DNA from 2 places in the Streptomyces sp. CA-249302 genome. Region 1 is predicted to be linked to the other one. Evidence: riboswitches for the same ligand, from Rfam matches in the RefSeq annotation. Region 1 holds a riboswitch; the other holds the start of a gene.
What was found. Region 1 has a riboswitch for glycine ahead of gcvT (glycine cleavage system aminomethyltransferase GcvT). Riboswitches for the same ligand answer to the same signal wherever they lie in the genome.
Positions count from the first base shown of each region.

Region 2: it holds a riboswitch for glycine, as region 1 does, so the genes downstream of both, gcvP (aminomethyl-transferring glycine dehydrogenase) here and gcvT (glycine cleavage system aminomethyltransferase GcvT) in region 1, are expected to answer to the same signal.

Region 1 is NZ_JBNJMG010000001.1:7,495,279-7,510,463, forward strand. Features, by position in the region: gene ACQEWB_RS34080 (YncE family protein) at 1-1,023, shown strand, start outside; gene ACQEWB_RS34085 (ADP-ribosyltransferase) at 1,101-1,679, shown strand; gene ACQEWB_RS34090 (N-acetyltransferase family protein) at 1,633-2,298, opposite strand; gene ACQEWB_RS34095 (MerR family transcriptional regulator) at 2,356-3,267, shown strand; gene ACQEWB_RS34100 (EF-hand domain-containing protein) at 3,326-3,538, shown strand; gene ACQEWB_RS34105 (AraC family transcriptional regulator) at 3,662-4,570, opposite strand; partial or broken gene ACQEWB_RS34110 (zinc-dependent alcohol dehydrogenase family protein) at 4,672-5,675, shown strand; gene ACQEWB_RS34115 (NADPH-dependent F420 reductase) at 5,791-6,450, shown strand; gene ACQEWB_RS34120 (glycoside hydrolase family 25 protein) at 6,478-7,035, opposite strand; gene ACQEWB_RS34125 (L-serine ammonia-lyase) at 7,189-8,571, opposite strand; gene glyA (serine hydroxymethyltransferase) at 8,633-9,898, opposite strand; gene gcvH (glycine cleavage system protein GcvH) at 9,913-10,290, opposite strand; gene gcvT (glycine cleavage system aminomethyltransferase GcvT) at 10,389-11,507, opposite strand; glycine riboswitch at 11,550-11,656, opposite strand; glycine riboswitch at 11,657-11,755, opposite strand; gene ACQEWB_RS34145 (AAA family ATPase) at 11,937-12,608, shown strand; gene ACQEWB_RS34150 (enhanced serine sensitivity protein SseB) at 12,688-13,482, shown strand; gene ACQEWB_RS34155 (enhanced serine sensitivity protein SseB C-terminal domain-containing protein) at 13,570-14,358, shown strand; gene ACQEWB_RS34160 (ABC transporter permease) at 14,712-15,185, shown strand, end outside.
Region 2 is NZ_JBNJMG010000001.1:1,660,255-1,675,439, forward strand. Features, by position in the region: gene ACQEWB_RS07505 (amino acid transporter) at 1-849, shown strand, start outside; gene ACQEWB_RS07510 (hypothetical protein) at 976-1,494, shown strand; gene ACQEWB_RS07515 (DUF1707 SHOCT-like domain-containing protein) at 1,472-2,071, opposite strand; gene ACQEWB_RS07520 (TOBE domain-containing protein) at 2,179-2,574, shown strand; gene modA (molybdate ABC transporter substrate-binding protein) at 2,783-3,613, shown strand; gene modB (molybdate ABC transporter permease subunit) at 3,610-4,503, shown strand; gene ACQEWB_RS07535 (ABC transporter ATP-binding protein) at 4,500-5,564, shown strand; gene ACQEWB_RS07540 (TOBE domain-containing protein) at 5,592-6,011, shown strand; gene gcvP (aminomethyl-transferring glycine dehydrogenase) at 6,071-8,956, opposite strand; glycine riboswitch at 9,133-9,229, opposite strand; gene ACQEWB_RS07550 (PRC-barrel domain-containing protein) at 9,344-9,721, shown strand; gene ACQEWB_RS07555 (DNA polymerase IV) at 9,748-11,130, opposite strand; gene ACQEWB_RS07560 (MerR family transcriptional regulator) at 11,210-11,854, opposite strand; gene ACQEWB_RS07565 (bifunctional nuclease family protein) at 12,114-12,587, opposite strand; gene ftsR (transcriptional regulator FtsR) at 12,673-13,404, opposite strand; gene ACQEWB_RS07575 (FHA domain-containing protein) at 13,447-14,355, opposite strand; gene ACQEWB_RS07580 (DUF881 domain-containing protein) at 14,417-15,185, opposite strand, start outside.

The DNA of each region.
Region 1 (15,185 bases):
CCCGGCATGCCGCCGGTGCTGAACCCGAAGGACGTGTACGCGGCCGACCGCCCGAACCGACTCTCCCCGGTGGTACGGGACTTCCCGTCCCGCGTCTACGTCCCCAACACCAACTCCAACACCGTCTCGGTCATCGACCCGAGGACATACGAGGTCATCGAGACGATCCCGGTCGGCGCGCAGCCCCAGCACGTCGTGCCGTCCTGGGACATGAAGACGCTGTGGGTCAACAACGACCGCGGCAACACCCTCACCCCGATCGACCCGAAGACCGGCAAGGCGGGGAAGACGGTCGACGTGCACGACCCGTACAACCTCTACTTCACGCCCAACGGCAAGTACGCGATCGTGATGGCCTCCCTCGACCGCGAACTGGTCTTCCGCGACGCGCACACCATGAAGCGCGAGAAGACCGTCCCGGTCAGCTGCTACGGCGTCAACCACGCCGACTTCTCCCTCGACGGCCGCTACTTCATCGTCTCCTGCGAGTTCAGCGGCGAGCTGCTGAAGGTCGACACGGAGAAGATGAAGGTGATCGGCCAGCAGAAGCTACCGTTCCACGGCGCGATGCCGCAGGACGTCAAGATCTCGCCGGACGGGAAGAAGTTCTACATCGCCGACATGATGGCCGACGGGGTGTGGATCCTCGACGGCGACAAGTTCACCAAGCCGGCCTTCCTGCCCACCGGCAAGGGCTGCCACGGCCTCTACGTCAGCCGCGACTCGCGGGAGATGTACATCTCCAACCGCGGCGAGGGCTCGATCTCCGTCTTCGACTTCGCCGAGAACAAGGTCACCAAGAAGTGGCATCTGCCGGACGGCGGCAGCCCCGACATGGGCGGCGTCTCGGCCGACGGCAAGGTCCTGTGGCTGTCCGGCCGCTACAACTCCGAGGTGTACGCCATCGACACGCACACCGGAAAGCAGCTGGCCCGCATCAAGGTCGGCAGCGGCCCGCACGGCCTCGCGGTCTATCCCCAGCCGGGCCGCTACTCCCTCGGGCACACCGGCATCTTCCGCTGACAGCACGGCAGTTGGACACGCCGCCGATCGAGTGATGATCCACAACCCGCCGCCGCGGACCCGGAATCGTGCTCAGCATGATCACAACTCCCCTCCGGCGGCGGGCCGCTGCCGCGCTCCTGTCCCTCGCGGCCGTCTTCGTCACCGTCGCCCCCGCGAAGGCCGCCGCGCCCGCCTGCCCCCAGTTCGACGACCCGGTCAAGGCGGCCGCCGACCGCCGGGTCGACGTCGACCGCATCACGCCCGAGCCGGTCTGGCGCACGACCTGCGGCACCCTCTACCGCAGCGACGGCCGCGGCCCGGCGACCGTATTCGAGCAGGGCTTCTACCCCAAGGACGTCATCGACGGCCAGTACGACATCGAGCAGTACGTGCTGGTCAACCAGCCCTCCCCGTACGTCTCGACGTCGTACGACCACGACCTCTACAAGACGTGGTGGAAGGCCGGCTACAACTACTACATCGACGCCCCGGGCGGTGTGGACGTCAACAAGACCATCGGCGACACCCACAAATGGGCCGACCAGGTCGAGGTGGCCTTCCCCGGTGGTATCGCCCGGCAGTACATCATCGGCGTCTGCCCGGTCGACAAGAAGACCAAGGTCGAGATCATGAGCGACTGCGAGAGCAACCCGTACTACGAGCCCTGGCACTGAGCAGCGCCTCGGATCCGACGGGCCGATAGCCGGCCGCCTGGAACGCCCGCAAGCTGCGGGCGTTCCCCGGCGCGACCTGCGCCCACACCGGTTCGGCGACCAGCTGCCGGGCGGCGGTCACCAGCAGCCGCCCCAGCCCCCGGTGCCGTACACCCTCATCCACCTCGACCGACACCTCCAGCCGCCCACCGATCCCGCGCCCCATGACGAGCACCCCGCCGTCCGCCGTCCAGGCGCGCACCTCGTCGCGGCGGCCGCGGGCGTACACGATCCGCGGATGCCCGCCGTCCTCGATCTCCCTGAGCGCGACCGGCGGTTCGCCCGGCAGCGGGGCGCCGACCAGCATGGCGTCGATGGTTTCGGTGGTACGGCCCGTGCGGTCGAGGAGTGCGGTCAGGAATCGCGGGTTCATGGGGGCGGCGAGCGCGTCGCAGCGCACGGCGCTCAGCGTCTCGCGCACCCACTCCGGGTCCTCGTCGGTGAAGACGACGGCGTGCGCGGTGAAGGCGAGGACCCCCGCGTCCCGTTCGCAGGCCTGCGGGACGACCGTCGTGCCGCCGTCCGCGGGCGGGAAGACACCGCGGGCCGCCGAGTCGAGAATGTCCCGCAAGGTCTCCATCGATCCGCCCCCGCACGCCTTGAGTCTCCACCCACTGGAAGGCCCAGACTCACACACATGATCGAAGACGGCACCGGACTCTTCACCATCGGCGAGCTGGCCAGGGCCACCGGACTGACCGTGCGTACCATCCGCTACTGGTCCGACGAGGGCGTACTCACTCCCGTCGGCCGCTCCACGGGCGGTTACCGGCTCTACGACGCCGGTTCCGCCGCCCGTCTGGAACTGATCCGCACCCTGCGCGAGCTGGGCCTCGGCCTCGCGGACGTGCGCAAGGTGCTGGACGGGGAGCGGACGGTCGCCGAGGTGGCCGCGGCGCACGTGGTGGCGCTGGACGCGCAGATCCGCTCGCTGCGGGTGACCCGGGCGGTGCTGTCGACCGTGGCGCGACGCGGTTCGAGTGCGGAGGAGATGACCCTGATGAACAAACTGGCGCGGCTGTCGGCGGCCGAGCGCAGGCGGATCATGGAGGAGTTCGTGGAGGAGATGTTCCACGGGCTCGACCTGGCCGACCCGGACGTCCGCGAACGGATGCGGAACACCGCGGTGAACCTGCCGGACGACCCGACGCCCGAGCAGGTCGACGCGTGGGTGGAGCTGGCGGAGCTGGTGCAGGACCCCGCTTTCCGGGTGCAGATGCGCAGGGCGGCCGAGCTCAATCACGCCGGCCGCGCGGCCGACACACCCGCCGGGGCATCCAGGTGGTTCGCCAAACGGATGGTCGAGCTGGTGGGGAAGGCGCGTGAGCGCGGGATCGACCCCGAGTCGTCGGCCGCCGACGAGGTGCTGCGGGACCTGTTCGGTGACACCGACCACGCCGCGGTCCTCGAACGCATCGACGCGACCCACAATCCCCGGCTCGCCCGCTACCGCGAGCTGCTGGGGATCCTCAAGGGGACGCCCATGCACACCTACGCGGAGGAGTTCTCCTGGGTGGGCGCCGCGCTCCGGGCGCGTACGGCCAGCTAATCTGACCTGCGTCAGCAACACAGCAAGACACGCAGTCATGGAGAAAAGGGGCGGATCGGTGGCGGACATCGAGGCAGCGCGCAAGGAATTCCAGCGGATCGACACCGACGGAGACGGCTTCATCACGGCCGCCGAGTTCAAGTCCGCCCTCGCCCAGGAGGGCGACTGGAACGTCACCGAGTCGGTCGCCGAGGTGATCATCAAGTCCCGCGACCTGAACGGCGACAAGGTCCTGTCCTTCGACGAGTTCTGGGCCTACCTGAACAAGTAGCGGACGCGGAAACCAAGTCGCGAACGCGAAAAAGGGGGGCGCCCGAGGAGGCGCCCCCTTCGTCATGTGGGGCAGGCCGGCGGGGGCGGGCCAAGAGGCGGACGGGAAGTCCGCCGGGGCGCGTCAGGAGGCCTGTCTGCGGTACTGCCCCGGCGCCACCCCGTACTCCCGCTTGAACGCCTTGGCGAACGCGAACTCCGAGGTGTAACCGGCCCGTTGGGCGATCTGGCGGAGCGGGAGGTCCTCCTCGCGGAGCAGCCGGCCGGCGGTCGTCATGCGCCACCAGGTGAGATAGGCGAGCGGCGGTTCGCCGACCAGCGTGGTGAAGCGGCGGGCGAAGGCCGCGCGGGACAGGCCGCCCTCGGCGCCGAGTTCCCCGACCGTCCAGGGGTGGGCCGGGTCGCCGTGGATCGCGCGCAGGGCCGCCGCCACGGCCGGGTCGGCGAGCGCCGCCGACCAGCCGGTGCCCCGGTGCTCCCGCTGCCACCAGGCGCGCAGGATGTACAGCAGCAGCGTGTCCAGGAGCGAGGTGACGATGGCGTCGGAGCCGGGCCGCCGCTCCTCCAGCTCCATGCCGAGCAGCTCCACCGCCGCCCGCAGCGAACGGTCCGCGCCGACCCGGGCGGGCAGGTGCACGACCTCCGGCAGCTCGGTCAGCAGCCGGTGGGCGCGGCTGTGGTCCAGCCCGTAGGAGCCGCACAGCATGACGGCGTCCGGGGCCAAATCCCTTGGGGGAGAGGGTGGTTGGGGCCACTGGCCGTTCTGCCCGGGCCGTACCGGGTCCAGCGGTACGTCGAGTCCGCTGGCCAGCGCGTGCCCCCGCCCGTGCGCCAGGAACACCACGTCGCCCGGACCGACGACGACCGGCTCGCCCTCCGCCGGGATCAGCAACGCCGACCCGCGCAGCACCACATGGAACCCGGCCCCCGCCGAGGCCTCGAACCGCATGCCCCAGGGCGCGTACTTGTCCCGCAGCGAGGAGTGCGGCCGCCCGGTGCGCATCGCGCCCACGGCATCGCTGAGTACGTCCATGTCCGAACGGTAACCGGCGCGGCAGGGCAGAAGACGTGCGGACAGGAAACGGAGACCGATGGACATGGATCGTCTCACGACCGCCTCGTAGCGTTTCCTGCATGCCAACCACCGCACGTACCGTGCTTTTTCATGAAATCGGCGGCCCCGAGGTCCTGCGGATCGAGGACGCGACGGTCCCCGACCACCCCGCCCCCGGCCAAGTCCTCGTCCGCGTCGAGGCGTTGGGCCTCAACCGCGCCGAAGCCCTTTTCCGCAGCGGCACTTACTACTACCAGCCTGCCCTCCCCGCCTCCCGCCTCGGCTACGAGGCCGCCGGCATCGTCGAGGCGATCGGCGAGGGCGTGACCGAACTCGCCGTCGGCGACCCGGTGATGACCGGCCCCGGCATCGAGATGAGCGCACAGGGCGTGTACGCCGAGCGGGTCGTCCTGCCCGAGTCCGCCGTCCTGCGCCGCCCCGGCTCCGTCGACGCGGTGACCGGCGCGGCGGCCTGGCTGACGTACACGACCGCGTACGGCGGCCTGCTGGAGACGGCCGGCCTCCGCCCCGGCGACCACGTCCTGATCACCGGCGCGTCCAGCGGGGTCGGCACGGCGGCGATCCAGGTCGCCCGCCGCATCGGCGCGGTCCCCCTGGCGACCACGCGCACGGAGGAGAAGCGGCGCGGGCTCCTGGAACTGGGCGCGGCGGAGGTGATCGTCACCGGGGAGTCGGCGCCGGAGGCCGTGGCCAAGGAGGTGCGGCGGCTCACCGGCGGCAGGGGCGTCGAGGTGATCTTCGACGCGATCGGCGGCCCCGGCTTCCGTGCGCTGGCGGAGGCCCTGGCGACGGGCGGCTCGGTGCTCGCCTACGGCTGGCTGGACCGCCGTCCCGCCGAGATCCCCGGAACTGGCCCTTCACCATCCACACCTACGTCAACATGATCCTCACCGCCACCCCGGACGGCCGCCGCCGCTCCACCGCCTTCCTGAACGCGGGCCTGGCCGACGGCGGCTTCCGCCCGGTCGTCGGCGAGGTCTTCGAGGGACTGGACCGGATCCGGGACGCCCACCGCCTGATGGAGTCGAACCGGCACACGGGCAAGATCGTCGTACGGGTGTGAAGGTGCGGACGGTGTTCACCCGTTGAGCCCGCCGTACGGAATAGACCGGGAACCGCCTGGGTTGACGCATGTCAGAAGCATGCATGTGCATCTACCCTGAAAGGCCAGTCCTGTCATGAAGATCGGCATCATCGGCGCGGGCAACATCGGCGGCAACCTCACCCGGCGGCTCACCGCCCTCGGTCACGACGTCTCCGTCGCCAACTCCCGCGGTCCCGAAACGCTCACCGACTTGGCGAAGGAGACCGGTGCGACACCGGTCCCGGTGGAGGAGGCGGCGCGCGGCGCGGAGGTCGTGGTCGTCACGATCCCCCTCAAGGCGATCCCCGATCTGCCGGCCGGCGTACTGGACGGCGCCGCGGCGGACGTGGCGGTGATCGACACCGGCAACTACTACCCGCAGCGGGACGGCAGGATCGCCGGCATCGAGGACGAGGGCCTCACGGAGAGCGCCTGGACGGCACGCGAGATCGGCCACACCGTGATCAAGGCCTTCAACGGCACCTACGCCCAGGACATCCTCGACCGCCCCCTGCCGCCCGGCACCCCCGACCGCCAGGCGCTCCCGGTCGCGGGCGACGACGAGCAGGCCAAGGCGAAGGTCCGGTCCCTGATCGACGAACTCGGCTTCGACACGGTCGACACAGGCACCCTCGCCGACTCCTGGCGCCAACAGCCGGGCACACCGGTGTACGGCCTCCGCGCAGGAACGGACGCCGTGACAAAGGCCTTGTCGGAGGCGTCCCCGGAACGCCCGGCGGACTTCCGCGGCTAGCCGGAACCGCCGTCGGCCGGCCCTCTCCTAGGCGTCGTTGGCCCACTCCTTCAGCGCGGCCTTGTCCTCGAAATCCGCGACGTCCTTGTCGTGGGGTTCGCTGCTGTACTGGTGGAAGCGCCACTTGGCCTTGATGCGGGGCTTGCCGGCGGTGACGTAGTCGGCGATCCACAGGCCGTCGCCGGCGTACGACGTCGTGTCGACGTTCAGCCAGAAGTCCCTGTTCGCGTACAGGATCACCTGGTGGCTCGGCCGGAGTTCCTTCACTTTCCGGATGAACAGGTCCTTCTCCGCGTTGCTCGCGTGGGTGCCGGAGCTCGTCGTCTCCCAGTCGACCGCGAGGATGTCGCCCGCCTTCTCGGGGGCGTGTTTGACGAAGTACTCCGCCTGGGCCTCCAGGTTGCCGGGCCACAGGAAGTGGTAGAAGCCGACGACCAGGCCGGCGTCACGGCCGTGTTTCGTCTGCGCCGCCAGTCTCGGGTTGACGTACGAACGGCCCTCCGTCGCCTTGATGAAGACGAAGGAGAGGCCGTCCGTGTCGTACGACGAGGACTGGTAGGCGCTCACGTCTATGCCGCGCAGCATGGGGGTCTCCCTGAAGTGCCGGGGTGGGGACGGAAGTTGAGGTATCTCCCACCTTGGCACGGAGGATCCGGGGCTGCGTGGAAACGATGTGGAAGCGGCGTGGAATCGAGGGGGAGGCGGTGAGGAGACGCGAGCTTCCGGCGGCTGCCGGGCTCAGCACTCGATGATGTTCACCGCCAGCCCACCCCGCGCGGTCTCCTTGTACTTCACGCTCATGTCGGCGCCCGTGTCCTTCATCGTCTTGATGACCTTGTCCAGGGACACCTTGTGCGAGCCGTCGCCGCGCATCGCCATCTTCGCGGCCGTGACCGCCTTGACCGCCGCCATACCGTTGCGCTCGATGCAGGGGATCTGGACCAGGCCGCCGACCGGGTCGCAGGTGAGGCCGAGGTTGTGTTCCATGCCGATCTCGGCCGCGTTCTCGACCTGCTCGGGGGAGCCGCCCAGCACCTCGGCCAGCGCGCCCGCCGCCATCGAGCAGGCCGAACCGACCTCGCCCTGGCAGCCGACCTCGGCACCGGAGATGGACGCGTTCTCCTTGAAGAGCATGCCGATCGCGCCCGCGGCCAGCAGGAAGCGGACCACCCCGTCCTCGTCGGCGCCCGGCACGAAGTTGATGTAGTAGTGGAGGACGGCCGGGATGATGCCCGCGGCGCCGTTCGTCGGGGCGGTGACCACCCGGCCGCCCGCCGCGTTCTCCTCGTTCACCGCCATCGCGTACAGCGTGATCCACTCCATCGAGCGGGCCAACGGGTCGCCCTCGGCGCGGAGTTGGCGCGCGGTCACGGCCGCCCGGCGTTTCACCCGCAGCCCGCCCGGCAGGATGCCCTCGCGGGACAGGCCGCGGGACACGCAGGCCTGCATGACCCGCCAGATGTCGAGGAGCCCGGAGCGGATCTCGTCCTCGGTGCGCCAGGCCCGCTCGTTCTCCAGCATCAGCGCGGAGATCGACAGGCCCGTCTCCTTCGTCAGGCGGAGCAGCTCGTCGCCCGTGCGGAAGGGGTACTTGAGGACCGTGTCGTCCAGCTTGATCCGGTTCGCGCCGGCCGCGCCTTCATCAAGCACGGTCTCGTCGACGACGAACCCGCCGCCCACCGAGTAGTACGTCTTCGACAGGAGTTCGGTGCCCGAGGCGTCGTATGCCCAGAGGGTCATGCCGTTCGCGTGGTACGGGAGGGCCTTACGGCGGTGCAGCTTCAGGTCGTCGTCGAAGGAGAACGGGATCTCGTGCTCGCCGAGCAGCCGCAGTCGCCGGTCGGCCTTGATCTGCTCGACCCGCTCGTCCGCCCCCTCCACGTCCACCGTCCGCGGCGAGGCGCCCTCCAGTCCGAGCAGCACCGCCTTGGGGGTGCCGTGGCCGTGGCCGGTCGCGCCCAGGGAGCCGTAGAGCTCGGCACGTATCGACGCTACGGAGTCCAGCAGCTCCTCGTGCCGCAGCCGGCGGGCGAACATGCGTGCCGCGCGCATCGGGCCGACCGTGTGGGAGCTGGACGGGCCGATGCCGATCGAGAACAGGTCGAAGACCGAGATGGCCACGGGGACTCCTCAATGCCGGGATGGTGGGGGCAACCGGTCCACGGATGCCCCCACCGGGGAATTACTTGTTCAGGCCGGGGTACAGCGGGTGCCTGTCGGCAAGGGCCTGGACCCGGGCCTTCAGAGCGTCCACGTCGTACGACTGCTTCAGCGTCTCCGCGATCACGTCCGCCACCTCGGCGAAGTCCTCGGCCGTGAAGCCGCGGGTCGCCAGCGCCGGCGTGCCGATACGGAGGCCCGAGGTGACCATCGGCGGGCGCGGGTCGTTCGGGACGGCGTTGCGGTTGACCGTGATGCCGACCTCGTGGAGTCGGTCCTCGGCCTGCCGGCCGTCCAGCTCGGACTCGCGCAGGTCGACCAGGATCAGGTGCACGTCCGTACCGCCGGACAGCACGTTCACCCCGGCCGCCCGGGCGTCGTCGGCCGTCAGACGCTCGGCGAGGATGCGCGCACCCTCCACCGTACGCCGCTGGCGCTCCTTGAACTCCTCGCTCGCCGCGACCTTGAAGGAGACCGCCTTCGCCGCGATCACGTGCTCCAGGGGACCGCCCTGGAAGCCCGGGAAGACGGACGAGTTGAGCTTCTTCGCGAAGTCCTGCTTGGCGAGGATGATGCCGCCGCGGGGGCCGCCCAGCGTCTTGTGGGTGGTCGACGTGACGACATCGGCGTACGGCACCGGGTTCGGGTGCAGCCCGGCCGCCACCAGCCCCGCGAAGTGCGCCATGTCGACCCACAGGTACGCCTCGACCTCGTCGGCGATCCGGCGGAACTCGGCGAAGTCCAGCTGCCGCGGGTACGCCGACCAGCCGGCGATGATCACCTTCGGCCGGTGCTCCTTGGCGAGCTTCTCCAGCTCGGCCATGTCGACCAGGCCGGTCGCCGGGTCGACGTGGTAGGCGACGACGTCGAACTGCTTGCCGGAGAAGTTCAGCCGCATCCCGTGGGTGAGATGGCCGCCGTGCGCCAGGTCCAGGCCCAGGATCGTGTCGCCGGGCTGGGCCAGCGCGAACAGGGCTGCCTGGTTGGCGGAGGCGCCCGAGTGCGGCTGCACGTTGGCGTACTCGGCGCCGAACAGCTCCTTGACCCGGTCGATGGCGATCTGTTCGGCGACGTCGACGTGCTCGCAGCCGCCGTAGTAGCGGCGGCCGGGGTACCCCTCCGCGTACTTGTTGGTGAGGACCGAGCCCTGCGCCTCCATCACCGCGAGGGGTGCGAAGTTCTCGGAGGCGATCATCTCCAGGGTGGACTGCTGGCGGTTCAGCTCGGCGTCGACCGCGGCGGCGATCTCGGGGTCGAGCTCGTGCAGGGGCGTGTTCAGTGCGGACATGCGTGTACGGCTCCTCAGCCGGCGTTCTGGGCGGTGTACTCGTCGGCGGAGAGCAGGTCGGCCGGCTCCTCCGTGACACGGATCCTGAAGAGCCAACCGCCCTCGAAGGGGGCTGAGTTGACGAGCGACGGGTCGTTGACGACGTCCTCGTTGATCTCGGTGACCTCACCGGTGACGGGGGAGTACAGGTCGCTGACCGACTTGGTCGACTCCAGCTCGCCGCAGGTCTCGCCCGCGGTCACGGCGGAGCCCACCTCGGGAAGCTGGGCGTAGACGACGTCGCCGAGCGCGTTCGCCGCGAACTCGGTGATGCCGACCGTCGAGACGCCGTCCTCGGCGGCCGACAGCCACTCGTGCTCCTTGCTGTAGCGCAGCTGCTGGGGGTTGCTCATGGCCTGAATTCTCCTGTACGCGGGGGAGTGGTGGTGAATGGGTGACTGCCGGAAACGTGCGTGAGCAGCGGTGATGTGCCCGCGCTCACGCCCAAGGATTACTTCTGGCGCTTGTAGAACGGCAGCGCCACGACCTCGTACGGTTCGTGACTGCCCCGGATGTCCACGCCGACGCCCGCCGTGCCCGGCGCCGAGTGCGCCGCGTCGACGTACGCCATCGCGATCGGCTTGCCGAGCGTCGGGGAGGGCGCCCCGGAGGTGACCTCGCCGATCACCTCGCCGCCGGCCACCACCGGGTACCCGGCGCGCGGCACCCGCCGCCCCTCGGCGACCAGGCCGACCAGGACGCGCGGGGGGTTTTCCGAAGCCCTGGAAGCGGCCTCCGCCAGCGCCTCGCGCCCCACGAAGTCGCCCTCCTTCTCGAACTTCACCACCCGGCCGAGCCCGGCGTCGAAGGGGGTCAGCCCGGTGCTCAGCTCGTGCCCGTACAGCGGCATGCCCGCCTCCAGGCGCAGGGTGTCCCGGCAGGACAGGCCGCAGGGGACCAGGCCGGCGCCCTCGCCCGCCTTGGTCAGCGCCTGCCACAGCTCGACGGCGTGCTCGGGCTTCACGAAGAGCTCGAAGCCGTCCTCGCCGGTGTACCCGGTGCGGGCGATGAGGGCCGGGACGCCGGCCACCGTGCCGGGCAGACCGGCGTAGTACTTGAGGCCGTCGAGGTCGGCGTCGGTGAGGGACTTCAGGATCCCGGGGGACTCCGGGCCCTGCACGGCGATCAGGGCGTACGCGTCCCGGTCGTCGCGTACCTCGGCGTCGAAGCCGGGGGCACGCTCGACGAGGGCGTCCAGGACGACCTGGGCGTTGGAGGCGTTGGCCACGACCATGTATTCGGTCTCACCGAGCCGGTAGACGATCAGGTCGTCCAGGATGCCGCCGTCGGCCCGGCAGATCATGGTGTAGCGGGCGCGGCCGACGCCCACGGAGGCGATGTTGCCGACGAGGGCGTAGTCGAGAAGCTGCGCCGCCTGCGGCCCGGTCACCGTGATCTCGCCCATGTGGGAGAGGTCGAAGAGCCCGGCCCGGGTCCGCACGGCGACGTGCTCGTCGCGTTCGGAGCCGTAGCGCAGCGGCATGTCCCAGCCGGCGAAGTCGGTCATCGTCGCGCCGAGCGAACGATGCAGGGCATCGAGGGCGGTACGGCGGATTTCGGTACTGCTCATCGGACGGATGTCTCCCAAGGCATGACGGCACGGCGAGGTCGTTCCTCCCCATCTGTCATCGGAACCTGAGAGGTTCGCCATGACCACGGGGGACATGGCTTGCACCTTGGGTGGGACCACCGGGAAGGCGGCCCGCTTTTCAGATGTGCCTCGCCCGCGCGGTAACGGGGCCTGAGAGATTCAAGGGAGGGACTTGCTCCTTCGGCGCCCCGGCGGCGTACGCCTGGGGACTCTCCCGCGCGGATTCAAACGGCCGGTATGCAGTTGGCGCGCACATCATTGCACGCATCCGGGGCATACGGCAGGGCCGCATCTGTAACCAGCCTGTGGCAGGACGATCACGAAAACGCGAGGCACCGCGCATTACCTTCTCTTTACACTCGACGGGGATGGGACTCCGTACCCAAGCCCCAGGGGAGGACGATCACGGTGAACAGGACCACCACCGCCTACGCCACGACCTCGGCTCTCGCGCTGCCCAAGCAGCCCGGGGCCCCGGCCCGCGAGCGGTGCGGCGAACGGCCGGCACCGGTGGTCCGCGACCTCCGCGACCGTTCGGGCCGCAGCCCGCACGCCCTGCTCTTCGGCCCCCGCGACCTCGTCGTCGTCACCGGGCTGCCCGGCAGCGGCAAGTCCACGCTGATGAACCGAGCGGTCAACGGCGTCCGCATCGACTCCCAGGACACCCGCGACCGCTGGGACGCCCGCGCCCCCCGCTTCTTCCCGTACGCGGTCTACCGCCCCCTGGTCCGCCTCGCCCACTACGCCGGACTGCGCCGCGCCCTGCGCGGCGGCCGGGGTGTCGTCCTGCACGACTGCGGTACGCAGGCCTGGGTGCGCGACTGGCTGGCCCGCGAGGCCCGCCGCCGCGGCGGCACGCTCCACCTGCTGCTGCTCGACGTCACGGCCGGCGACGCCCTGGCGGGGCAGCGCGAGCGCGGCCGGGGTGTGTCGAGGTACGCGTTCCTGCGCCACCGGCACGCGGCCGCCCGGCTGATCCGCCAGGTCGAGCGGGGTGAGCTGCCCGCCGGCGTGGGCTCCGCGGTGCTGCTCGACCGGGACGCGGCGGACGTGCTGCGCCGGATCGGCTTCACGGGCTGACCGCAGTCCCTCCTTACCCGTTAGCCTTTTGGCCACATCAGCGGTTCACAGCAGTGGTTCACAGCAGGCGGTCGGACAGATGGACTTCCCAGCGGATCTTCCCGCGGACTTTCCCATGCAGGCGCACCCCCATCCGCACGGCGGATGGCCCGGCAACGAGCTGGAGGAGGTGCTGTCGGCCTCCCTCGGCATACCCGCCGCGGGCGGCCGGATCATCGAGGTGCTCGGCCGCAGTTACGTGTGGATCCCGCTGCCCGGTGGCGGCGGACCGCACAGCGGCCCCCTCGACCTGCCCACCCTGGAGATCGAGGGCCAGGCCTTCGTCCCGGTGTTCAGCTCCGAGGAGCAGTTCCGGCAGGTCGTCGGCGGCCACATGTCGTACACGATCGCCCCGGCCGTCGAGTTCGCCCGCGGGCTGCCCCCGCAGGTCGGCATGGCGATCAACCCCGACGGCGTGGTGGGCGTGCCGCTGCCGCCCGCTGCGGTCGCCGAACTCTGCCGGGTGGGCCGTACCGCCCTGGACGGCCCCACCTCCGGCGGCCGGGTCAAGCTCTTCGAACCGGACTGGCAGGACGACCCGATCGACTTCCTGGCCGCGGCGTCGGCGGAGTTCGCGGAGACCGGCGTGATCACCACGGCCCGCCGCTGCCTGGCCGCGATCGAGACCGCGGACCCGGTGATGTTCGTCGGCGTGGAACTCTCCCTGCGCGAGGGCGACCTGCGGGCCCTCCCGCTGCAGGCCCTGGAACGGGCGGTGACCAGGATCCCCACCCAGTGGCCGGTCAACCTGGTTCTGCTGGATGTGACGGACGACCCCGTGGCGAACTGGATGCGCGATCAGGTACGCCCTTTCTATACGAGGGACCACTTCTGATCGCCGGGCCGTCGGCAACAGGGCTCGAGCAACCGGGCGCTTAAACTCGTTCCATACGCGGGGCAACCACAAGAAGGGGCGGTACACGTGAGCGCCAGCGGCACCACGACCGGCCAGGTCGAGCACATGCTGCGCCAGGTGACGCCAGGGCGCTACGACGCCTACGAGGCACTCCTCCGCGCCCTCGCGACCCCCGGCCAGGGCCAGGTCTGGATGCTCCTGTGGCACGGTCAGGCGGGTTCGCCCGACGCACAGTACGGAAACATGGACGTCGACGGCTACGGCTACGCCCCCTGCGTCACCTCCGCCCAGGAGCTGAGCGCCAGCGGCTGGAACCGCTCGTACGAAGTGGTCGACGGACTCGACGTGGCCCGCACCCTCTACCCCGACCACTTCGGCCTCTGGCTCAACCCGCACGCGCCGGGCGGCGGCGTCGGCATCCCCTGGCTCGACCTGCGGCGCATCGCCACCGGCCTGGAGCGTCAGCCCGCCGGCCCGCTGCGGCTCTCGGAACCCGCCATCGAGATCCCGCAGTTCTACGCCCAGCTCACGCAGAACGCCCACCGCACCCCGGCGGTCCGCTCCCTGCGCCGCGCCTGGGTGCAGCCGGCGCTCGGTGCGCCGTATCTCGCGATCGGTCTGGATGTATACGACACCAGCCCCCCGGCGGTCGACTCGGTGCGCGCGATGATGCAGCAGTCCATCGGCGCGGTCCCGGACGGACTGCCCGTGTCGACCGTCGCGATGTCCGACGAGTTCGACCCGGTCGCCCTCTGGATGCGGGCCGGCGCCCGCCCCTTCTACGACCGCGAGGCGCACGCCCCGGCCGCCCCGGTCGCCGGGTACGGCTACCCGCCCGTGCACGGCGGTTACTGAGCCAAGGTCAAATCGCAGGAAAATCTGCGGTCCGGGCGTGATCTTCGCGCGTAGACGTTCGGCGGGTACAGTCGGCTCGCGCCTCACTGGTCACACTGTCTCCGTCCGGCACGCGTAAATGGACGTCCGGATAACGGAATCCCTCAGTCGTCATCACGGTTGCGCATACTTTCTCCATCAGACCTGGCGCGTGATCGCGAGCGCGTTGAAGACTCCCCTCCAGACGCGAGGTCAACGATTCCTGTGAGCTGATACCGACCGGTATCGATCCAGAGACCAGCAGGTAAGAGAACCAAGCCGCCCACCGCGGCGGACAAAGGCCGGTCACCACCGGCGAGAGGGGTCAGGTCATCGTGACCGCACCGATCGAGACCACGGGGGCGGAAGCCGGAGCGCAGCCCGAAGCCGTGCTCGCCGGGGCCAAGAAGAGCCAGATCGAGGGCCGTTCGCTCACCCAGATCGCCTGGACCCGGTTCAAGCGCGACAAGGTCGCCGTCGCCGGTGGCATCGTCGTCATCTGCCTGGTGCTGATGGCGGTCCTCGCCAAGCCGATCGAGTGGGTCTTCAACCTCGACCCCGACAAGTTCCACCAGGACCTCATCGACCCGGCGCTGCTGTCGCCCAAGGGCGGCTGGGGCGGCATGAGCTGGTCCCACCCGCTCGGTATCGACCCGCAGTACGGCCGCGACATGCTCGCCCGCATCATCGACGGCTCCTGGGTGTCGCTCCTGGTCGCGGGCGGCGCCACCCTGCTGTCGGTGATCATCGGCACCGTGCTCGGCGTCATGGCCGGCTACTACGGCGGCTGGATCGACAGCATCATCAGC
Region 2 (15,185 bases), 5.8 Mb from region 1:
TACGGCATGGCCCCGCACTGGGCCCGCGCCGTGCGCCCCATGGTCATCGTCTTCACCCTGATCGGCTTCCTGGTCACCTGGATCTTCGACGCCGACGTCGACGCCCAGGGCGGCGCCTACGCCACCGGCGTCCTGGTGCTGATGTCCTCGGCGGCGATCGCGGTCACCATCGCCGCCCACCGCGCCCAGCAGAAGGGCTGGACCATCGGCTTCGCCGCCGTCTCGGCGGTCCTGCTCTACGTCACCGTGGCCAACGTCATCGAGCGCCCCGACGGCGTCAAGATCGGCGCCTGCTTCATCGCCGGCATCATCCTCGTCTCCCTCCTCTCCCGCCTGGCCCGCGCCTTCGAACTGCGCGTGACCAGCGTGACGCTCGACGACATGGCGGAACGTTTCATCCGGGACATGGCGAGCCGGAAGATCCGCTTCATCGCCAACGAGCCCGACAAGCGCGACAAGGCCGAGTACCGCGACAAGATCGAGCAGATCCGGGCCGACAACGACATGCCCGAGCAGGAGGACTTCGTCTTCGTCGAGGTCACGGTCACCGACCCGTCCGAGTTCGAGGCCGGCCTGAAGGTGCGCGGCGAGGTCCTGCACAACCGCTACCGCGTGCTGACCCTGGAGTCCTCCTCCATCCCGAACGCCCTGGCCGCCCTGCTCCTGCACGTCCGCGACACCACCAAGTGCACCCCGCACATCTACTTCGAGTGGACCGAGGGCGGCCCCTTCGCCAACTTCCTGCGCTTCTTCCTCTTCGGCCAGGGCGAGGTCGCCCCGGTCACCCGAGAGGTGCTGCGCGAGGCCGAGCCGGACCGCGCACGCCGGCCGCGGGTGCACACCGGCTGAACTCTGGCCGACCACCGGGTCAAGAACCGCGGGAGACGTAAGGAACGCGTCAGAATCCACTCCCTCCGCGTCAGAAGAGCGTCAGTGGCGGGTCCGCCCACCCCGGCGGCGACCTACCGTCGCCTCATGCGAAGGAGCACACCGCCGAGCCCGGCCGGCGACCGCCACTGGCGTGGCAGCGCCCGGCTCGCCGCGTACTGCGCGCTGGCCTTCTTCGCGATGACGCTGCTGGTCGACTGGGACGCGCGGACGCTCACCCCGGCCCGCGCCCTGCTCTGGCTCACCCTGTCGACGGCCGTCTTCGCCGTCCTGCTCCCGCCCCGCGTCACCGCGGGCCCGGGCTGGCTGGCGGTACGCGGCCCGGTGCACCGCCGCATGGTCCGCACCGACGCCCTGGTCTCGGTACGGCAGTACGAGGGCGCCTCCTCCCACCTGGCCCTGCGCGACACCGACGGCCACAACCTGGAACTCGACCCCCGTGTCCTGGTCGCCGACCCCCTGCTCTGGCACGAGCTGGACACGGGCGTACGGCGCTCACTGGAGCGCGGCACGCTCTGCCAGGGCACGGACGTACTGCGCCGCCTGGGCCACCGCATCGACGACGAGACCGCGCTGGCGGTCCTCAGGGCCTCGGGCCTCTCCTGAAGAAGCCGCGCCGCTGCGGACGGACCACCACCTGGCCGAGGTTCATCCGGCCGTGAATCTCGACGCGCAGTGCCACCGGCCCGCCCCGGCCGGCCGCGGAACGGTCCTTGACACCGCCGTACTCGAACACCAGCGAGTCGGCGTCCACCACGACGCCCGGCCGGGTCAGCAGTTTCAGCGCACCCACGCGCATGTCCAGGTCGATGTGGAGGGTGTCGTACGTGATCACCGCATCGGTGAAGTCGAGTGTCACCTCGCCCCACTCCGACGCGATCTCCAGCCGCCGCGGCACCATCCAGCCGTCCCCGCGCCGCGTGGAAGCGCCGCGCTGCTCGATCCGGTCGACGTCCTTGCCCACGACCTCCGAGGCGGATTCCGGCAGGTCCACCGTCAGGACGGCGAGTTCGCCCAGCGTGCGGGCGGTCAGGGCCGCCTCCAAGCGCTCGTCGAGCTCCTCCGCGGTCAGCCGGCCGTCCCCGGCCGCGATGCGCAGCACGTCCACGACCCGGTCCCGGTCCGCGTGCGAGGCCCGCAGTTCGAGCGACGCCTCGGCGGTGCGTACCGACTCACCCGACATACCTCACTCCGATCCCCCACCGACGTCCCCCACTAACGCTATATCGCGTTACACCCGACCTCAACCCCACGTCCGCCGAAGCCCGTTCACGGCCCTATCGTGACCGCATGCAGAGCTACACAATCGGCCAGGCAGCACGACTGCTCGGCGTCAGCCCCGACACCGCACGCCGCTGGGCGGACGCCGGCCGGGTGGCGACCCATCGCGACGACAGCGGGCGGCGGCTCGTCGACGGCCGGGCCCTGGCCGCGTTCTCGGTCGAACTCGCCAAGGCCGGCAACGCCGAGGAGGAGACCTCGTACACCTCGGTGCGCAACGCCTTCCCGGGCATCGTGACCGCGATCAAACTCGGCGACGTGGCCGCCCAGGTCGAGATCCAGGCCGGCCCGCACCGACTGGTCTCCCTGCTGACCCGCGAGGCCGTCGAGGAGCTGGGTCTGGAGGTCGGCATGGAGGCCACGGCCCGCGTGAAGTCGACGAACGTCCACATCGACCGTGCCTGACCCACCCGTGACGCCTTTCCCGTACGACGCTCCCAGCCCACCGCCCACTCCCGTCCCGTACGAACGCACATGCGCACCCCACCCACTCATTGCTCCAGCTCATGCGATGTGACAGGAGACTTACACCTCGCATTTGCGCCAGTATGATCGGCGCACAGGAGAGGCCCGAGGGGCTCCTCCGCGAAGCGACATAGGGAGTGGACCCGTGATGACCCGTTCCGCGCGCCGGACCCGCCGGACTCTGCAGGTGGCCGGTGCAGGAGCCGCCGCGCTGCTGGCCCTGACCGCCTGCTCCTCCTCCGACTCGGACTCGAACTCCACGAAGTCCGACACCTCCGCGTCGGCCTCCTCGTCGCCGAAGCTGTCCGGCGAGGTGATCGTGTTCGCGGCCGCCTCGCTTCAGGAGAGCTTCACGACGCTGGGCAAGGAGTTCGAGAAGGAGCACCCCGGCACGAAGGTGACCTTCAGCTTCGGCGGCAGCGACTCGCTCGCGGCGGGCATCACGGGCGGCGCCCCGGCCGACGTGTTCGCCGCGGCCAGCCCGAAGACGATGGCGATCGTGACGGACAAGGGCGACGGGGTCGGCACGCCGGCCACGTTCGTCCGCAACCAGCTGGAGATCGCCACCCTGCCGGGCAACCCCGACAAGGTCGACTCCCTCAAGGACCTCACCAACAAGGACCTCAAGGTCGTGCTGTGCGACAAGACGGTGCCGTGCGGCGCCGCCGCCCAGAAGGCCCTGGACGCCAGCAAGCTGAAGCTCACCCCGGTCTCCTACGAGGAGGACGTCAAGTCCGCCCTCAACAAGGTGGTGCTGAAGGAGGCCGACGCGGCGGTCGTCTACAAGACCGACGTGAAGGCGGCCGGCAGCAAGGTCGAGGGCGTCGAGTTCCCCGAGTCGTCCGAGGCCATCAACGACTACCCGATCACCCTGCTCAAGAACGCCAAGAACCCCACCGCGGCCAAGGCGTTCATGGAGCTCGTGCAGTCCACCGAGGGCCAGAAGGTCCTGACCGAGGCCGGGTTCCTCAAGCCGTGACCTCGACCGACAGGTCCGACGCCGCGGCCGACACCCTCGAGGGCGGCCCGCGGCGCGGGCGTGTCCGCACCACCCGCACCGTCCGCGGCAGCCGCACCGTCCGCGACAGCCGCCGCGGGGTGCCGCTCCCCCTGCTCCTCCCGGCCCTCCTGGGCATGGCCTTCCTGCTCCTCCCCCTGGTCGCGCTCCTCGTCCGGGCCCCGTGGAGCACGATGCCCGACCAGCTGACCAGCGCCGAGGTCTGGCAGGCGCTGCGCCTGTCCCTGCTCTGCGCCACGGCGGCGACCGCGGCGAGCCTGGTCATCGGGGTCCCGCTGGCCTGGGTGCTGGCCCGCACGGACTTCCCGGGCCGCGGTTTCGTACGGGCCCTGGTCACCCTGCCCCTGGTACTGCCCCCCGTCGTCGGCGGCGTCGCCCTCCTCCTGGCTCTCGGCCGCAACGGCGTGGTCGGCCAGTGGCTCGACTCCTGGTTCGGCATCACCCTCCCCTTCACCACGACCGGAGTCGTCGTCGCCGAGACCTTCGTGGCGATGCCGTTCCTGGTCATCAGCGTGGAGGGCACGTTGCGCGCGGCCGACCCCCGCTACGAGGAGGCGGCCACCACCCTGGGCGCCTCCCGCTTCACGGCGTTCCGCCGGGTCACCCTCCCGCTGATCGCCCCCGGCATCGCGGCCGGCGCGGTCCTGGCCTGGGCCCGGGCGCTGGGCGAGTTCGGCGCGACGATCACTTTCGCGGGCAACTTCCCGGGCCGCACCCAGACCATGCCGCTGGCGGTCTACCTGGCCCTCCAGAACAAGCCGGAGGCGGCCATCGCCCTGAGCCTGGTCCTCCTGGCGGTCTCCATCACAGTCCTGGCAGCCCTACGAGACCGCTGGATGACGGCATCATGACGCGCACGAACCCGGCAGCCGCCGACGGCCTCGACGCCCACCTCGTCATCGACCACAAAACCTTCCGCCTGGACATCGTTCTCGCCGCCGCCCCCGGCGACGTGGTCGCGCTCCTGGGTCCCAACGGCGCAGGCAAAACCACCGCCCTACGGGCCCTCGCCGGCCTGACCCCCCTCACCGCAGGCCACCTCCGCCTCGACGGCAATCCCCTCCACCACACACCCCCCGAATCCCGCCCGGTGGGCGTCGTCTTCCAGGACTACCTCCTCTTCCCCCACCTCACCGCCCTCGACAACGTCGCCTTCGGCCCCCGCTGCCAGGGCGCGACCAAGTCGGAATCAAGGGCCCAGGCGGCCGACTGGCTGTCCCGCATGGGCCTCACGGACCACGCCACCGCCAAACCCCGCCGCCTCTCCGGCGGCCAGGCCCAACGCGTCGCCCTGGCCCGGGCCCTGGCCACCAACCCGCGCCTGCTCCTCCTGGACGAGCCCCTGGCCGCCCTGGACGCCCGCACCCGTCTGGACGTAAGAGCCCAACTCCGCCGCCACCTGGCCGAGTTCGAGGCGGTGGCGGTCCTCGTCACACACGACCCCCTGGACGCCATGGTCCTGGCCGACCGCCTCGTGGTCATCGAACACGGCCGCGTGGTCCAGGAGGGCACCCCGTCCGACATCGCCCGCCATCCGCGCACGGACTACATCGCCCAACTCGTCGGCCTGAACCTCTACAAGGGCCGGGCGGACGGCCACACCGTCCACCTCGACGCCGGCCCCGCCATCACGACCACCGAGGACCTGTCCGGCCAGGTCTTCGTCGCGTTCCCGCCGAGCGCCGTGACCCTCCACCGCGACCCGCCCACCGGGACCAGCGCCCGCAACCACTGGCGCTGCGAGGTGGCCGGCCTGGAGACCCACGGCGACCAGATCCGCGCCGCCCTCACCGGCGAACTCCCCCTCGCTGCCGACCTCACCACGGTCGCCGCGGCCGAACTCGACCTGCACCCGGGTGCGTCGGTCTGGGCGACGGTGAAGGCGACGCAGACACACGCATACCCGGCGTAAACCTTCCAAAGCCCTACCGTGATGCCCATGACCCTGAGCATCCGCAACCAGCTCCCCGGCACCGTCACCACCATCACCCCCGGCGCGGTGATGGCGACGGTCGGCGTCCGTCTCGCCGGCGGCCAGACCCTCACCGCGGCGATCACCCGCGAGGCCGTGACCGATCTGGCCCTCGCCCCGGGCTCCGCGGTCCGCGCCCTGGTGAAGTCGACGGAGGTCTCCCTCGCCACCGGCCCGGTCGGGGGCCTCTCCATCCGCAACCAGCTCCCCGGCACGATCACCGCCATCGCCTCCGGCGGCGCCATGGCCTCGGTCAAGGTCGCCGTGGAGGGCGGCGAACTGACCTCCGCGATCACCAACGAGGCGGCCCGCGACCTGGCCCTCGCGACCGGCACCCAGGTCGTCGCCCTGATCAAGGCGACCGAGGTCTCCCTGGCCACCGCCTGAAAACACCCTCGAAACACCAGGGCCCCGCCGAGGCGGGGCCCTGTCTCACTTCACCGGCGTCAGTCCTGGTACGCGTCCAACGGCGGGCAGGAGCACACCAGGTTCCGGTCACCGAAGGCCTGGTCGATCCGGCGCACCGGCGGCCAGTACTTGTCCGCTGCCGACACCCCGGCCGGGAACACGGCCTCCTCACGCGAGTACGCGTGCTCCCACTCGCCGCCCAGCGCGGCGGCGGTGTGCGGAGCGTTCCGCAGTGGGTTGTCGTCGGCCGGCCACTCCTCCGCCCCGACCTTCTCGATCTCCGCACGGATCGCGATCATCGCCTCGCAGAACCGGTCGATCTCGATCAGGTCCTCGGACTCGGTGGGCTCGATCATCAGCGTGCCGGCCACCGGGAAGGACATCGTCGGCGCGTGGAACCCGTAGTCGATGAGCCGCTTGGCCACATCGTCCACCGACACCCCGGTCGCCTTGGTCAGCGGCCGCAGATCGATGATGCACTCGTGCGCGACCAGCCCGCCGGGGCCGGTGTAGAGCACGGGGTAGTGCGGCTCCAGCCGCTTGGCGATGTAGTTGGCGGACAGCACGGCCACCTGCGTGGCCCGCTTGAGCCCCTCGCCGCCCATCAGCCGCACATACGCCCACGAGATCGGCAGGATCCCCGCGGAACCCCAGGGCGCGGCCGAGATCGGCCCGACACCGGTCTCGGGACCGGCCGCGGGCTGGAGCGGGTGGTTCGGCAGATACGGCGCCAGGTGCGCACGCACACCGACCGGCCCGACGCCCGGACCGCCACCGCCGTGCGGGATGCAGAAGGTCTTGTGCAGGTTCAGGTGGGAGACGTCGCCACCGAAGTGCCCCGGCTTGGCAAGCCCCACAAGGGCGTTGAGGTTGGCCCCGTCGACGTACACCTGCCCGCCGGCCTCGTGCACCTGAGCGCAGATGTCGGCGACATGCTCCTCGAACACACCGTGCGTGGAGGGGTACGTGATCATCAGCACGGCGAGTTCGTCCCGGTGCTGCTCGATCTTCGCCCGCAGATCCTCGACGTCGATCTCGCCGTCCTCGGCGGTCTTCACGACGACGACCTTCATCCCGGCCATGACGGCGGACGCGGCGTTCGTACCGTGCGCGGAGGACGGAATGAGACACACGGTCCGCTGCTCGTCCCCGTTGGCACGGTGATATCCGCGTACGGCGAGCAGCCCGGCCAGCTCGCCCTGCGACCCGGCGTTGGGCTGAAGCGACACCTTGTCGTACCCGGTGACCTCGGCGAGCCGCTCCTCCAGCTCCGCGATCAGCGTCAGATAGCCCTGCGCCTGCTCGGCGGGCGCGAAGGGGTGCAGCTGCCCGAACTCGGGCCAGGTGACCGGCTCCATCTCGGTGGTCGCGTTGAGCTTCATGGTGCAGGAGCCCAGCGGGATCATGCCGCGGTCGAGCGCGTAGTCGCGGTCGGCCAGCCTGCGCAGGTAGCGCAGCATGGAGGTCTCGGAGCGGTGCTGGTGGAAGACGGGGTGGGCGAGGTAGTCGTCGCCGCGCAGCAGCCCCTCGGGGAGGGACTCCGCGGTGTCCTCGTCCAGCGCCTCGATGTCGCCCTCGACCCCGAACGCGCCCCACACGGCGCCCAGTTGGGCCCGCCGGGTCGTCTCGTCGCAGGCGATCGAGACCTGGTCGGCGTCGACGAGGTGCAGATTCACCCCGTTCTCCCGCGCGGCCGCGACGACCTCGGCGGCCCGCCCGGCGACCCGCGCGGTGAGCGTGTCGAAGTAGGCGTTGTGCACGACCTCGACCCCGCCGGCGGTGAGCCCCGCGGCGAGGATCGTGGCGTACCGGTGGGTCCGCCGGGCGATGCTCTTCAGCCCCTCGGGCCCGTGGTACACGGCGTACATGCCGGCCATGACGGCGAGCAGCACCTGCGCGGTACAGATGTTGCTGGTGGCCTTCTCCCGCCGGATGTGCTGCTCCCGCGTCTGGAGCGCCAGCCGGTGGGCCTTGTGCCCGTCCGCGTCCACGGACACCCCGACGAGCCGCCCGGGCAGGCTGCGCGCGAACTTCTCGTGTACGGCCATGTAGCCGGCGTGCGGCCCGCCGAAGCCCATCGGCACACCGAACCGCTGCGTCGTACCGACCGCGATGTCGGCCCCGAGCTCGCCGGGCGACTTCAGCAGCGTCAGCGCGAGCAGATCGGCGGCGACGGTGACGAGCGCGCCGAGCCCGTGAGCCTGGTCGATCAGCGGCTTGATGTCGCGTACGACGCCGGAGGCGCCGGGGTACTGGAGGAGCACGCCGTTGATCTCACGCGCGGCGATCTCGGCCGGGATGCCCTCGCTCAGATCGGCGACCAGGACCTCCACGCCGGTCGGCTCGGCCCGCGTCTCGATCACGGCGATGGTCTGCGGAAGGACATCCGCGTCGACGAGGAAGAGCCCCTTCTTGTTCTTCCCCATCCGCCGGGAGAGGGCCAGCGCCTCGGCGGCGGCCGTGCCCTCGTCCAGCAGCGAGGCACCGGAGGTGGGCAGCCCGGTGAGCTCGGCGACCATGGTCTGGAAGTTGAGGAGCGCCTCGAGCCGCCCCTGGGAGATCTCCGGCTGATACGGCGTGTAGGCCGTGTACCAGGCCGGATTCTCCATCACGTTCCGCAGGATCACGGGCGGCGTGAAGGTCCCGTAGTAGCCGAGCCCGATCATGGAGTCGAGCACCTGGTTCCGGTCGGCCAGCGACCGCAGCTCGGCCAGCACCTCGGCCTCGGTACGCGCTCCCGGAAGATCAAGAGAGTCGGCGTTCTTGATCACGTCCGGCACGGCGGCGGCGGTCAGCTCGTCCAGCGAGCCGTAGCCGACCTGAGCGAGCATCTTGGCCCGAGCCTCGTGATCGGGGCCGATATGGCGCTGCTCGAAGGGGATTCCCTGTTCGAGCTCGGCGAGCGGAATGCGATGGGCGGTCATTGCGGAGGCCTCCTGGTCTGACGCGACCTTCGAGGGGCACCACGGCGCGGGTACCCGATCGGCCTCCCCCTCTGTCATCTCAACCTGAGAGTTTCACCGGGTCGCCCAAGAGCCCCCGGTTTTCACCGTCGGTGAGAGCGGAAGCCGTCGACACCCGCCCTGCTTTCCAGAGTGACCTCGTCCGTGCGGTACGTGTGCCTGAGAGATTCCGGGGAGGATTTGCTCCTTCGGCGCCTCCGGACGATCTCCGGAAGACTCTCCCGCACGGGGTCAGCAGCCGGTGCCAGCCTACCAAGCGAGCACCCCACCCGGGCCTTCGAGTGGCCGCCTTCACCAATGTGCTCTTTTGTAGTGCTTACGAATGAGTTGCGACCAAGTGGAGGGCCCGTGCAGACCGACATCGATCCGCGCAACCTGATCGGCCGCAAGGCGTTCGACCGCAACGGCACGAAGATCGGCACGATCGACGAGGTCTACCTCGACGACGCGACCGGCGTGCCCGAGTGGGCGGCCATACGCACCGGCCTCTTCTCCCGGGACGCCTTCGTCCCCCTGGAGCCCAGCGAACTGGTCGAGGGCACTCTCCACATCCCCTTCGACCGCGCCCTCATCAAGGACGCCCCCGACTTCGGCGTAGGCCGCCACCTCTCCCCCGAACAAGAACTCCAGCTCTACCACCACTACGGCCTGGACGTAGCTCCCCCGCCCCCGTTCCCGGACCGGGACTTCGGCAAGCTGGCAGGAACAGAGGACGCGGACGCGTAACACCGGGCCCCCAGCCCCGGCACCGGTCAGGCGCGCACGCCGTCCATCGCGGCCCCCGGCCTCCCCGGCACCAGCGGCAACGGCTCGGCCGGCTCCAGCTCGGGATCGTCAACCCGAAACGTCCGCACCCGCCCCACCTCCGACTGCGGCGTCTCGAACCGCACGGTCACCCGACCCAGCCCACTCCCCTGCACCCACCCATGCCCGAACTCGGCATGCCGCACATCGTGCCCCGCGGCCCACCGCCGCTCGCCGCCCCCCGCGTGCGCCTCTTCAGCGCTCTCCTTCCCCTCCTCCACCGAATGCTCCGCATCGGCCTCTTCGCTCACCCCCACCCCCGCGGCCTGCGCGAACAGATCCTCCTGCGTGTAGTCGGCAAGCCCGCTCACCCCGACCCCCAGCAACCGCACACCCCCCGTCGTGTCCACGGACTCCAGCAACCGAGCCGCAGCCTCCCGCACCACACCCGGATCATCCGTGGGCCCCCGCAACGTCTCGGACCGAGTCAGCGTCGAGAAGTCGTACCGGCGCACCTTCAACACGATGGTCCGCCCCGACAACCCGGCGCCCCGCAGCCGCCGCACACACCGGTCCGCCAGCCGCTGCACCTCCATCCCGACCCGCAGCCGGTCATGGATGTCCACGTCGTACGTGTCCTCGACGGACACGGACTTGGCCTCCCGCTCGGCCACCACGGGCCGGTCGTCACGTGCCAGCGCCATCGCGTACAGCGCATGCCCGTGCGCCTTGCCGACCAGCCGTACGAGCTCGTCCTCCCCCGCCTCGGCGAGCTCGTCGACCGTGGTGATCCCGGCCCGCCGCAGATGGTCCCCTGTCGCGGGCCCCACACCCGGCAGGATCCGCACCGGCATCGGCCCCAGCATCGCCCGCTCGGTCCCCGGATCGATCAGCACCAGCCCATCGGGCTTCGCCTCCTCGGAGGCGATCTTGGCGAGCATCTTGGACGCGGCGAGCCCCACGGACCCGGTGAGCCCGGTGCCCGCCCGTATGTCGGCCCGCAGCTTCTCCCCGACCAGCCGGGCCGACGCCTCGTCCCAGGCCGCCTCCCCGGCCTCCAGATCCACGAAGGCCTCGTCCAGGCTCAGCGGCTCCACCAGCGGCGACAACGAGTGGAGCAGCCCCATCACCTGCTCGCTGATCGACCGGTAGAACCCGAAGCGCGGCACCAGATACGCGGCGTTCGGCGCCAGCCGCCGCGCCTGCCCCATCGGCATCGCCGACCGCACCCCGAAGACCCGCGCCTCGTACGAGGCCGTGGCCACCACCCCACGCGGCCCCAGCCCGCCCACGATGACCGCTTTCCCACGCAGACTCGGCTTGGACGCCTGCTCCGCCGAGGCGTAGAAGGCATCCATGTCGAGATGCAGGATCGTGGGCGCGTTTCTCACATCTCCGATGCTGCCCTACGCCACTGACAATGGCCCCGAACGACCGTCCGGCCCCGCCCGCACCACCCCGAGCGGTCGCTCAGACGGCCCGGTTGCGCCGCCGCGCCAGCTCATCCGCGGGATTGTGCCCGACCAGGGTCTCGCCGGTGTCGATCCGCTCGCCGTGCAGCTGGGACAGCGCGCTCTCGACGTCCCGCCACACCACTCCGACGGCGATCCCGAAGATGCCCTGTCCGCCCTGGAGCAGCGCGTGGACCTCGTCCGGCGAGGTGCACTCGTAGACCGTGGCGCCGTCGCTCATCAGCGTCATGCGCTCCAGGTCCCGGAAGCCCCGCTCGCGCAGGTGCAGCACCGCGGTCCGGATGTTCTGCAACGAGACGCCGGTGTCCAGGAACCGCTTGACGATCTTCAGGACGACGACGTCCCGGAAGCTGTACAGCCGCTGCGTCCCCGACCCGTAGGCGGGCCGCACGCTCGGCTCGACGAGGCCGGTGCGCGCCCAGTAGTCCAGTTGCCGGTAGGTGATGCCGGCGGCGGCGCACGCCGTCGGCCCGCGATAGCCGATCTGCTCGGACGCCATGGACGCCGCCCCTCCGCTGCTCGGCACGGCCGCCGGTCGCTGCGGAGCGTGATCGGCCGCGCTGCTGTGAAGCGGGTACGGGCCACTGTCCCCGAGACTGCGTCCCGGGGCACCCCCAGCCGTACCGTCGCCGCTGCTTCTCACGCCGACCTCCGTCCTTGACCTGCCTCCTCGACGGTAGGCAGCCACCCGGGGTGCGTCAACGACCGCCACACTCGGCACGCCGAGTGATAATCACCCTAGGAGTGGTTTCCCGTACCCCACCGCGGGGAAAGGCTAGCCGAATGCGCTCGGGACGGGCCGCAGGACTCTCTCACACGCCGGTGGCAAATGCCAGCATTTCAGTGGTCACCGGACACAGCCGACCGGTCACGGACCGCTGATCCGGCGGACCGGCCCCGTCTCACTGGCTGCTGGTGCCGAAGTCCTCCGGCGAGATCTGGTCGAGGAACTCGCGGAACTTCTCCACCTCGTCCTCCTGCTCGTCTGGAATCGCGATGCCCGCGTCGTCGAGCACGCCGTCGCTGCCGTAGATCGGCGTTCCGGTGCGCAGTGCCAGCGCTATGGCATCGGACGGACGGGCGCTCACCTCGACCCCGCTGGCAAAGACCAGCTCCGCGTAGAAGACGCCCTCACGCAGGTCCGTGATGCGCACTTCGGTGAGCTCCTGGCCGACGGCCTCCAGCACGTCCTTGAACAGGTCGTGGGTCAGCGGTCGTGCGGGGGCCATGCCCTGCTGGGCGAAGGCGATCGCCGTCGCCTCCCCGGGGCCGATCCAGATGGGGAGGTAGCGGTCGCCTCCCACTTCACGCAGGAGCACGATCGGTTGGTTGGAGGGCATTTCGACCCGGACACCTACGACATCGAGCTCGTTCACACAGCAACCCTAGGACGTGCCCGGGACGTTTGGGTAGTCGGGCAGAGAACGGGGGGTCGATCCGGCCTTCGCACACCCGCCCGGCTCAGGGCAGGCGTACGCCGAGCGCGGTCTGCACGAGGGCCGCGTGCAGCCGCACCGTGAGCGCCGCCAGCTCCTTCGTACGAGCCTCGGCGTGCGCCCTTGTCTGCGGATTGCGGTGGCGCCTGAGCGGGGCCACCACCTGGTCCACGAGCCCGGCCTCACGGTCCGCGGCGGCCTTCATCACCCGAAGGTGGCGCGGCTCGATCCCGAACCGCCCCAGCTCCACGACGAGCGAGGCCACGGTGACCGCCTCGGCGTCGTAGGCACCGTCCGGCAGCGGTGCGAGGAGTCCGTACGACTCCCACTCCCGGAGCTCCTCGTCGCCGATGTCGGCCGCCGCGAGCAGCTCCGCCCGCCCGATCCGGGCCGCCGTGGGGCCCTCGGAGACCTCCAGGACGGGCTCACCGTCCCGCTGACGGCCCACGGTGGGCAGAGGGGCGGCCTCGCCGCGCTCCATGGCGTCCAGATGCTCGCGGATCACCTTGAGGGGCAGATAGTGGTCCCGCTGCATCCTCAGGACGTGCCCGAGGCGCTCGACGTCCCCGGCGGTGAACTTCCGGTACCCGGAGGGCGTCCGCTGCGGCTCGATCAGCCCCTCCGACTCCAGGAACCGGATCTTGGAGATGGTCACTTCGGGGAACTCGTCGCGCAGCACGGTCAGCACCGTGCCGATGCTCATCAGCTCCGTGGCGGCGGTGCCGTGTCCGGCACCACCGCTCGGTGTTTGAAGCATGGACCTTCCCTGGGGGTTCCCCGGACGGAGCCCGGGGGCGGGTCAGTACCCGCGCTGGCTCGCGTAGAACACCAGCCGGTACTTGCCGATCTGCACCTCGTCACCGTTGTTGAGGCCGACCTGGTCGATCCGCTCGCGGTTGACATACGTGCCGTTGAGGCTGCCCACGTCGGCCACCGTGAACGAGCCGTCCTGGCCGCGGCGGAACTCCACGTGCCGGCGCGAGACCGTCACGTCGTCCAGGAAGATGTCGCTCTGCGGATGACGCCCGGCCGTGGTCAGGTCGCCGTCCAGCAGGAAGCGGCTGCCCGAGTTCGGGCCACGGCGCACCACCAGGAGCGCGGAGCCCAGCGGCAGCGCGTCCACGGCCGCCTGTGCCTCCGGCGAGAGCGCCGGCAGCTGGGTCTGGCCGGTGACCTCGGCGTCGTACGCCTCGAGGCCGGAGATGGAGATCGTGGACGTGGTCTCGGACGGCCGCTCGGGGGTGGCCCCGGGCCGCAACGGGGCGCCGCAGTTGGAGCAGAAGCGGCTGTTCTCCGCGTTTCGGTTACCGCACCTCGTACACACCAGGGCCGACATAGGGGAAAACCCTCCACCCGTACTTGAGGTTGACGGTTGCCCGAAACCTATGCCGCCGGACTGCGCAGGGTCAACAGACGGCGCGCCCTGACCTCCGGAAATGTCACCGCCCGGACCACCGACCTGATCGCGGAACAGCGGGCGCTGCCCCTCTGCGTCTGGCTGTGCGCGATGGCGAGCGGTCGCGTTGTTGTCGCTGCCCTCTCGCGCGCTCTTGCCGAACAACCTCTGAAACAACTTCACGGGCGATTCCCCTTGACCGAAACAGACCCGCCCGTGGGGCAGGACGAACCCTGACTCAATACGCCGGCCGACCCGGACATCCTCACAACGTCCGTAACCACCAGACAGTTTCCACCACGCACCACCCATTCGGTGCGCCGACCCCCCGCAACCTCATGCCCCTGCCGGTCGTCCCCCATGCACCGCCGGTTCACTGGGAGGACGACCGAGCGTAGTCAGGCTGCTTCGCGGCTCGCAAGGCGTCCACGACGATCTTGCTCGCTCGCTCCACGGTGACCGTGGCCTGCTCCTTCTCGAGAGTCTGCACCACGCCTCCAGGGATGTTGAGCGCCGGCTCGAGATCCGCCGGCTTGCCGATGACCTTGAAACGGTAGGGAGCGTTGATCTTGTTCCCGTCGACGCTCACGCTCTTCCCGGAGTCCGTGAGGTAGGTGCCGGCCACCACGCGCACGTCGTTCACCTGGATCGCCTCCGCCCCGGCCGCGCGCAGCTCCTGGATCGCGTCGAGCAGCATGTCCGCCTCGACCGTTCCCTTCGTATCGTCGATCGTCATCGTGATGCCGGGCCCCTGCGCGGCCACCGTGCCCGCCAGAATGCCGAGTTGCTTCTCCTTCTCGACGGTCTGCTTGCGGGCCTCCTCGGCCTGGTCGGAGCTGTTCTCCAGCTCGTCGCGCTGCTTCTCCAGCCCCTGCTTCTCGTCCTCAAGACGTTGAGTACGGTCGTCGAGTTCATCGAGGATGCGAACAAGATCTTCCTGACGCGCGCCGCGCAGGGCACTGTCGCTGTCGCTGTTGGAGGCGACCTGGACGGCCAGCCCGAAGCCGAGGCCGAACAGCAGCACCGCCACGATGAGTTGGGCCCGGGTGACCCGCGGCGGCCACAGCCCCTTGCCCAGCCGCTGTCGTCCGGTCAGCTCGGGCTGCTTCTCCTCGGGAGCGTCGGCGGCCTCGGGAGCCTCC